DNA from 2 places in the Microbacterium meiriae genome. Region 2 is predicted to be linked to the other one. Evidence: predicted binding sites of a transcription regulator. Region 2 holds the regulator's gene; the other holds the start of a gene.
The links. Region 2 encodes LexA, which represses DNA repair genes until DNA is damaged. Its sites were predicted from a motif close to TCGAACANNTGTTCGA; they were not measured.
Positions count from the first base shown of each region.

Region 1: a site for LexA is predicted at 2,029-2,044, ahead of recA (recombinase RecA). Genes of this name have one in related genera too.

Region 1 is NZ_CP133984.1:1,546,154-1,550,566, forward strand. Features, by position in the region: gene RI211_RS07295 (FtsK/SpoIIIE family DNA translocase) at 1-225, shown strand, start outside; gene pgsA (CDP-diacylglycerol--glycerol-3-phosphate 3-phosphatidyltransferase) at 225-800, shown strand; gene RI211_RS07305 (CinA family protein) at 797-1,285, shown strand; gene RI211_RS07310 (helix-turn-helix domain-containing protein) at 1,427-1,735, shown strand; gene RI211_RS07315 (DUF3046 domain-containing protein) at 1,754-1,978, shown strand; gene recA (recombinase RecA) at 2,241-3,287, shown strand; gene RI211_RS07325 (regulatory protein RecX) at 3,287-4,135, shown strand; gene miaB (tRNA (N6-isopentenyl adenosine(37)-C2)-methylthiotransferase MiaB) at 4,184-4,413, shown strand, end outside.
Region 2 is NZ_CP133984.1:2,380,544-2,384,956, reverse strand. Features, by position in the region: gene metE (5-methyltetrahydropteroyltriglutamate--homocysteine S-methyltransferase) at 12-2,321, shown strand; gene lexA (transcriptional repressor LexA) at 2,386-3,072, opposite strand; gene RI211_RS11475 (LysM peptidoglycan-binding domain-containing protein) at 3,356-3,724, shown strand; gene RI211_RS11470 (histidinol-phosphate transaminase) at 3,789-4,413, shown strand, end outside.

The DNA.
Region 1 (4,413 bases), 830 kb from region 2:
GAGGGATCGAAGGCCCGGGATGTGCTCGCGACCCCCGAGCAGCTGCCGCAGGTCATGGCGAAGCTCCGTGGCGAGGACGTGCCGTCGGCTCCCGCGGCACCGGCTGCGCCCGCCGCCGCGGCGCCACCGGCCGAACGCGATCCGCTGGAGGCGCAGTACGACGGCCTGCCGGTCGTCGAAGCAGAGGGCGACGAAGACGCCTGGGGCCTGACGGGACGCGACTGATGGCGATTCCCCGACAGCTCCCCAACGCGATCACCGTGGCGCGCATCCCGCTCGCCGTGGTGTTCTTCGTGCTCCTGCTCGTCGGCGGGACATACGGTCTCACCGACCTCACCGTGCGCTGGATCGCCGCCGTCCTCTTCATCGTGGCCATCTCCACCGACTGGGTCGACGGCTATCTCGCCCGCCGGTACGACATCGTCAGCGACTTCGGGAAGCTGTGGGACCCGATCGCGGACAAGCTCCTCACCGGCGCGGGATTCGTGGGACTCGCCATCCTGGGCGAGGTCTCCTGGTGGATCGTCGCGGTGATCCTCGTGCGCGAGTGGGGCATCACCATCCATCGCCTGGTCGTCGCGAGCGAGCACGTGGTGGCGGCCGCCTGGATGGGCAAGATCAAGACAGCGTTCCAGGGCGTCGCTCTCGGGTGGGCCCTCCTGCCGTTGCATGTGTTCATCGGTCTCGGGCCCTGGACCGTCGTGACCACCGTCCTGATGGTCATCGTTCTGGTGCTCACCGTGGTCAGCGGCATCGACTACATCGTCGCGCAGGTCCGCGGCGCCCGTCAGAGCCGATGAGCGGTACGACGCCGACCGAGGCGCTGACCGCTCTGCGGGGGCGGGGCTGGACGCTCGGCGTCGCGGAGTCCCTCACCGGCGGGGCGGTGTCTGCGGCGCTCGTCGCGGTCCCTGGCGCCTCGGCGGTGCTTCTCGGCGGCGTCGTCGCCTACGCGACCCCGGTCAAGCACACCCTGCTCGCGGTCGATGCCGAGCTTCTGGAACGATACGGGCCGGTGCACGCGGAGGTCGCGCGGCAGATGGCCGCCGGTGTGCGAGAGGCTGTCGCGGTCGACGGGCGTCCGGCCGACGTCGGAGTGTCCACCACCGGGATCGCGGGACCGGAGTCTCCGGACGGCCAGCCTGTGGGTACCGTCCACATCGGAGTGGTGACGCCGACCGTGAGCCGCACCGAACAGTTCCGCTTCGGAGGCGACCGCGACGCGGTGCGGGCGCAGACGGTCGCGGCCGTCCTCGACGTGATGGCCGCCGCACTGCGGGAATAGGGACGTGCAGCGTCATGTTGATAGGGATGTGCTCACATTCAAACCACAGAGTGCAAGGGTAGATTCTGTGCAAGCCAGGAGGACTAGACTGGCCGTCTCTTCGGGGGAGACCCCGATCCATGAACTGCGGAGGAGGTTCCGATGATTCTTGTACGACAGGAGATCGGCGACGTGCTGAGGGACTTCCGTCTGCAGAAGGGGCGGACGCTCCGCCAGGTCGCGAGCAAGGCTTCGGTCGCTCTCGGTTACCTCAGTGAGGTCGAGCGCGGTCAGAAGGAGGCCTCGAGCGAGATCCTCGCCTCGGTGGCGGAGGCGCTCGACGTCCCCATCTCCACGATCATGCGCGAGGTCGGGGACCGCATCTCGGTCCTCGAGGGTATCCAGGTCTTCCCGGACGTCGTTCCGGACGACCTGGTCGCGTCCGTGGAACCCGAGCTCTCGCTCCGCTGAGTCCCGGAGATCCCTTCTATGCGACGCAGTGAGTTCCTGCGCGCCGTCGATGCCGAGTTCCACGCCCGAGCATCTTCTCTGGTGAACGACCTCGTGCTGTCCGGGATGGACGGGCGCACCGCGCTTGAAGCGCTCGACGCCGGGGTGCCGCCGCGGGACATCTGGTTGGCGCTCTGCGCGGACATGGACGTCCCGGAGTCGCGCCGTCACGGCGTCGGGCGCCTGGAGCCGCGAGGGCGATGACGGTCACGTCCCGGTGTGCGGATGTCCGACACGCCGGTCCCGGCGTGGTGTCGAAAATCTGTTCGAAGCGGGCGTAGTCTTCTGCACAAGTGGTCAGACGGATCTGATCCCCACGATCCCCGGCTCCTGCGACCGAATGTCGGAGGCCCGCCGTACCGTGAGGGCCAGGCTGAAAAGCCATACGCCTTGTCGGAGAGTTCCTTCCAGCCGGAAGAGCCGCGACAGCCTACAGGCGGCAGCACACGCGCAGAAGGAGCACACCATGCCATCACCCGCCGACCGCGAGAAGTCCCTCGAGACAGCCCTCGCTCAGATCGACCGCCAGTTCGGAAAGGGCTCGGTCATGCGGCTGGGCAGCGACGAGCGCGCCCCTGTGGCCGTCATCCCCACCGGCTCCATCGCCCTTGACGTCGCTCTCGGCGTGGGAGGTCTGCCGCGTGGACGCATCGTCGAGATCTACGGCCCGGAGTCCTCGGGTAAGACGACGCTGACGCTGCACGCCATCGCGAACGCCCAGCGGGCCGGCGGCATCGCGGCGTTCATCGACGCCGAGCACGCCCTCGACCCCGACTACGCCGCGAAGCTCGGCGTCGACATCGACGCCCTTCTCGTCTCGCAGCCCGACACGGGTGAGCAGGCGCTGGAGATCGCCGACATGCTGGTGCGCTCCGGAGCCATCGACCTCATCGTCATCGACTCGGTGGCAGCGCTCGTGCCCCGTGCCGAGATCGAGGGCGAGATGGGTGACTCGCACGTGGGTCTGCAGGCGCGACTCATGTCGCAGGCCCTTCGTAAGCTCACCGGTGGGCTGAACCAGACCAACACCACCATGATCTTCATCAACCAGCTGCGCGAGAAGATCGGCGTCTTCTTCGGTTCTCCCGAGACCACCGCCGGTGGTAAGGCGCTGAAGTTCTACGCGTCGGTCCGCATGGACATCCGTCGTATCGAGACGCTGAAGGACGGAACCGACGCCGTCGGAAACCGCACCAGGGTCAAGGTCGTGAAGAACAAGATGGCCCCGCCCTTCAAGCAGGCGGAGTTCGACATCCTCTACGGCGTCGGCATCTCCCGCGAGGGCAGCCTGATCGACTTCGGCGTCGAGCACGGCATCGTCAAGAAGTCCGGGTCGTGGTACACCTACGACGGCGATCAGCTCGGCCAGGGCAAGGAGAACGCGCGGACGTTCCTGCTCAACAACGCGGACATCGCGTTGGCGATCGAGAGCCAGATCAAGCAGAAGCTCGGTATCGGCGGCCCGGCCGCGGCTCCGGGTGCTGATGAGCTGGCCGAGCGTCGCCCGGCCTGATGAGTGACCAGCGTGGGGGCGATTCCGAGCGGATCGCCCCCATCATCCCTCTCTTCGGCGGCCCCGCGCGTGCCGAGCGCCCGGCGGATGACGGTGCGAGCGGCGCGTCGCCCGGTCGGCACGGCCGGTCGGCGCCGTCTACGGACGCTGCGGGACTCTGGCGGTCGACCTGGGACGATCCCGCGACAGCGGGGAAGCGGACTGCTGACGACGACGGTTCTCCCAGCGCACGTCATCCCGCACGCGGGACCGCGGGTGCGAAGAAGACCAGGCTGCGTGCACTGGGTGACACGTCCCGGTCGGACGGTGGGGGAGAGGCCGGCGAGAGCGCGCCCTCCGCGGAGGAGGTCCGCACCACGGCGGAGGAGTCGTTGGTGCGGAAGCTCCGTACGCGATCGCTGTCCGTCTCCGAAGCGCGGCTGGTGCTGAAGGGCCATGGGCTCGCCGCAGACGCGATCGAAGACGTCATCGACGACTTCATGCGGCGAGGCTATCTCGACGATGCGGTACTCGCCGAGCTCCTCGTCACGGCCGGGGTCGAGCGCAAGGGCCAGGGTCGGGTCGCGCTGTCCCGGGCGCTGGCACAGCGGGGTATCCCTCGCGAGGTCATCGATGCCGCTCTCGACGAGCTCCCGGACGATGACGCGGAGCGGGCGCTGGAGTTCGCACGGACCAAAGCGCGCTCGATGAGCCGCCTCGATCCCGACGCGGCACTACGGCGATTGGTCGGGCAGCTGTCGCGCCGCGGATACGCCGGTTCCGTCGCCATGAACGCCGCGAAGACGGCGCTGCGGGAGGCGTCTTTCGGTAGCGGCGTCTCCGGCGTCCGGTTCGTGGATTCCGACTGACAGCCGCACGCGGTCGCCTCTCGGTGACGCTCGTACAATGGGAACATCATGACTATCCCCCGCAGCGAACCGACGATCATCAGCGCGTCGTCAGCGGCCGTCGACGATGACGGGCGCCAGCGATCGTACGAAGTGCGCACGTTCGGTTGTCAGATGAACGTGCACGACTCCGAGCGCCTGTCAGGGTCTCTGGAGAGTGCCGGCTACATCCGTGCCGACGCCGGGACCGAGGCCGACGTGGTGATCATCAACACCTGCGCCGTGCGGGACAACGCTGC
Region 2 (4,413 bases):
AAGGAAACACCATGACCGCATTCCCCGAGGGCACCATCCTCGGCTATCCCCGCATCGGCCGCCGCCGCGAGCTCAAGAAGGCCGTCGAGGCATTCTGGGCGGGCCGCATCGACGAGCAGGAGCTGGAGCGGACGGCAGCGGACCTGCGCGCGGCGACCCGTGAACGCCTGGCCGCGCTCGGTCTCGGTCGCACGGACTCGTCGATCCCGGAGTCCTTCTCGTTCTACGACCAGGTCCTCGACGCCGCCGCCACGGTCGGCGCCATCCCCGCGCGCTTCGACGACCTGCGGGAGGCGGACGGGACGATCGGACTCTCCGCACTGTTCACCGTCGCACGCGGCGAGGGGGAGCGCGCGCCGCTGGAGATGACGAAGTGGTTCGACTCGAACTACCACTACCTCGTGCCGGAGATCGGTCCGGAGACGGTGTTCTCCCTCGCCAGCGACCGGCTGGTGCGCGAGGTCGCCGAGGCCGCGGCCGCCGGATTCGTCACGCGTCCCGTGGTCGTCGGACCGGTCACGCTGCTGGCGCTCGCGAAGGCGTCGGACGACGCGCCGGAGGGCTTCGAGCCGCTCTCGCGTCTGGAGGACGTGCTGCCGGTCTACGTCGATCTGCTCGCCCGCCTGCGTGCCGCGGGTGCCGAGTGGGTGCAGCTCGACGAGCCCGCGCTCGTCAGCGAGTCGCTGCCGGCCACGACCGCGCAGCTCGCCTCGGCGGCGGAGCGCGCGCTCGCGGTGCTGGGCAGCGCCGAGGAACGTCCCTCGATCCTCGTCGCGGCCCCGTATGCGAGCCTCGGCGAGACGTTCGGGACCGTGGCCGCGGCCCCCATCGAGGCGATCGCCGTCGACCTCGTGCGCGGTGCCGTCCCGGAAGCGGTGCCTGGCCTCGAGGGCAAGACCCTCGTCGGCGGTGTGATCGACGGTCACAACATCTGGCGTGGCGACCTCTCCGCGGCGCTCGACTCCCTGGAGGCGCTCCGCGCGCTCGGTGCTCCGGTGTCCGCGGCCACCTCGACCTCGCTGCTGCACGTGCCGCACGACGTGCAGGACGAGACCGCGCTCGACGAGCGCCTGGTCTCCTGGCTCGCGTTCGCGGACCAGAAGGTGCAGCAGGTCGTGAGCCTCGCCCGCGGTCTGTCCGAAGGGCGCACGGCGATCGCGACCGAGCTGGACGCCGCGACCGCTGCGCTGCAGGATCGCCTGAGCGCTCCCGGCGTGCGCGACGGTGCGGTGCGTTCCCGTGCGCTGACCGACGCCGACTTCGCCCGTGCTCCGTACGCGGAGCGGGAAGAGGCGCAGAATGTCCTCGGCCTGCCGGTGCTGCCCCTGACGACGATCGGCTCCTTCCCGCAGACCGGCGACATCCGCCGCGCACGCGCGCAGTTCCTCCGCGGCGAGATCCCCGAGGACGACTACGAGGAGTTCCTCCGCCGTGAGGTCGCCGCGGTCGTCTCCCTGCAGGAGGACCTCGGCCTCGACGTCCTCGTGCACGGCGAACCCGAGCGGAACGACATGGTGCAGTACTTCGCAGAGCACCTCGACGGCTTCGCGGTCACGCAGCACGGCTGGGTGCAGTCGTACGGCTCGCGAGCCACGCGTCCGTCGATCCTCTGGGGCGATGTCTCCCGCCCGGCGCCCATCACGGTCGCCTGGTCGGCATACGCCCAGTCGCTCACCGCGAAGCACATGAAGGGCATGCTCACGGGGCCGGTCACCATCCTCGCGTGGTCCTTCGTCCGCGACGACCAGCCTCTGGGGGAGACCGCGAACCAGGTCGCGCTCGCCCTCCGCGACGAGATCGCCGATCTGGAGGCCGCGGGCATCCAGGTGATCCAGGTCGACGAGCCGGCGCTACGCGAGCTGCTGCCGCTGAAGCAGACCGACCAGCCCGCGTACCTGGACTGGTCCGTCGCCTCGTTCCGTCTGGCGACGGGCGGTGCCGCGGCGGCCACGCAGGTGCACACCCACCTCTGTTACTCGGAGTTCGGCGTCGTGATCGACGCGATCCGTGCGCTCGACGCCGACGTGACGTCGATCGAGGCGGCCCGCAGCCGCATGGAGGTCGTCGCGGACATCGCCGAGGTCGGCTTCGACCACGGCATCGGCCCCGGTGTCTACGACATCCACTCGCCGCGTGTGCCGACGGTCGAGGAGGTCGAGTCCCTGCTGCGTCGCGCGGTCGAGGAGATCCCGCTCCGTCAGCTCTGGGTGAACCCGGACTGCGGCCTGAAGACCCGCGGCTACGCCGAGACCACCGCATCGCTGCGGAACATCGTCGAGGCCACCCGCCGGGTGCGCGAGGACGTGGTGGTCACCGCCTGACACTCCTGCTCAGCGAGACGACGAAGGCCCTCCCGGTGCACCGGGAGGGCCTTCGTCGTGTGTCTCAGACGGCGCGCATGACCGCGACGACCTTGCCGAGCACGACGGCTTCGTCGCCCAGGATCGGCTCGAACGCGGAGTTGCGGGGGAGCAGCCAGGTGTGGCCGTCGCGACGACGAAGTACCTTGACGGTGGCCTCGCCGTCGAGCATGGCGGCGACGATCTCGCCGTTCTCCGCGGTGTTCTGCGACCGGACCACGACCCAGTCCCCGTCGCAGATCGCGGCGTCGATCATCGACTCGCCGGAGACCTTGAGCATGAAGAGGTCGCCCTTGCCGACGAGCTGCCGGGGGAGCGGGAAGATCTCCTCCACCTGCTGATCGGCGGTGATGGGCACGCCGGCGGCGATGCGGCCGACCAGCGGGACCAGGGCGGCGTCGCCGACCGGGGTCGCCACATCCGCGGGGTTCTCCGCACCGGTGCCGGGAAGGTCGATGAGGACCTCCATGGCGCGCGTCTTGCCCGGGTCGCGCCGCAGGTAGCCGCTGAGCTCGAGCTGACCGAGCTGGTGCGTGACGCTGGACAGCGACTTGAGTCCGACGGCATCGCCGATCTCGCGCATGCTCGGCGGGTAGCCGTTCTGTGCGATGGAGGCCTGGATGACCTCGAGGATCGCCATCTGCTTCGGGCTGAGACTCTTGCGACGGCGGGTGCGCGGCGCCTCGGACTCGAGGGCTGAGGTGTCGCTCATGGTGCTCCTTCACTGCGTGATCCGACGTGCCGCTTCGAATGTCGGTGGCCCGTGGTGGGGTGTCCTTATCGAAACCGTATCCGAGAAAAGCGCGGATCTGGAAGATCTGTTCGAGCGTGTCGGGCGATTCGCGGGCCGCGGTTTCGAAGACAGCTTGACAGATGTTCGAACTCGAAGATATCTTCGGAACGTAGCTTCGCATCCACGGCTCCCGGCCGAGGCGCGGATGCGAAAGCTACGCCAACCTCCCCGGGCTCCGGCGCCGGGACAGTAAGGAGCAGACATGAGCAGCATCAGCCTCAGCACCGCGACCGCCTTCCCGGCATCGGCCCGTCCGGCCACCCGGCTGCGGATCACGGCACGCGGCCGCCGCGCTCTGCTCGCGCTCGCCTCGGTCCCGCTCGCAGCGGGCATCGCCTTCGCCGCCATCAGCGGGGGCAGTGCGATCGCCTCCGGCGCGGACGCACCGGCCGTCTCCGTCGAGACCGTCACGGTCATGCCCGGCGATACCCTCTGGTCGATCGCGAGCAGCATCGCCCCCGAGGCCGACCCCCGCGAGGTCATCGGTGAGATCAGCCGTATGAACCTCCTCCGCGGCGGCGAGCTGCAGGTCGGTCAGGAGCTCGCGCTCCCGGCCCGCTACACCGACTGACGCGGAGCCCGAGTCTTCCGATCCGGTCGTCACGATGACCTCGGCTCTCCGTGCTCCTCTTAAGATGGGAAGGGTGACCTTCTCCCTCAACGATCTCCCGCTCCGCGACGATCTGCGCGGACTCACCCCGTACGGCGCGCCCCAGGCCCCGCTGCCGGTGGCTCTGAACGTGAACGAGAACACGCATCCCGTTCCCGACGAGGTCGCGAGCGACATCCTCGATGACATCGCCGTGGCGATCCGGGACGTGAACCGGTACCCGGATCGTGAGTTCACGACGCTGCGGGAGGCCTTCGCCGACTACCTGGGTCACGGCCTCACGCCGGAGCAGATCTGGGCGGGAAACGGCTCCAACGAGGTGCTGCAGCACATCTTCCAGGCTTTCGGCGGTCCGGGCCGCACGGCATTCGGCTTCGGCCCGACGTACTCGATGTACCCGCTCATCGCGAAGGGCACAGGGGCGTCGTGGATCGCCGGCACCCGGCAGCCGGACTACACCGTCACCGCGGAGGAGGCGGCGGAGCAGGTCCGTGCGGCCGACCCGGACATCGTGATCCTCTGCTCGCCGAACAATCCGACGGGCACGCCGCTGGGGCTCGACGTGGTGGAGGCCGTCTACGACGCCGCCCGTGGCGTGGTGATCGTCGACGAGGCCTATCAGGAGTTCGCGCCGCGCGATGCCCCGTCTG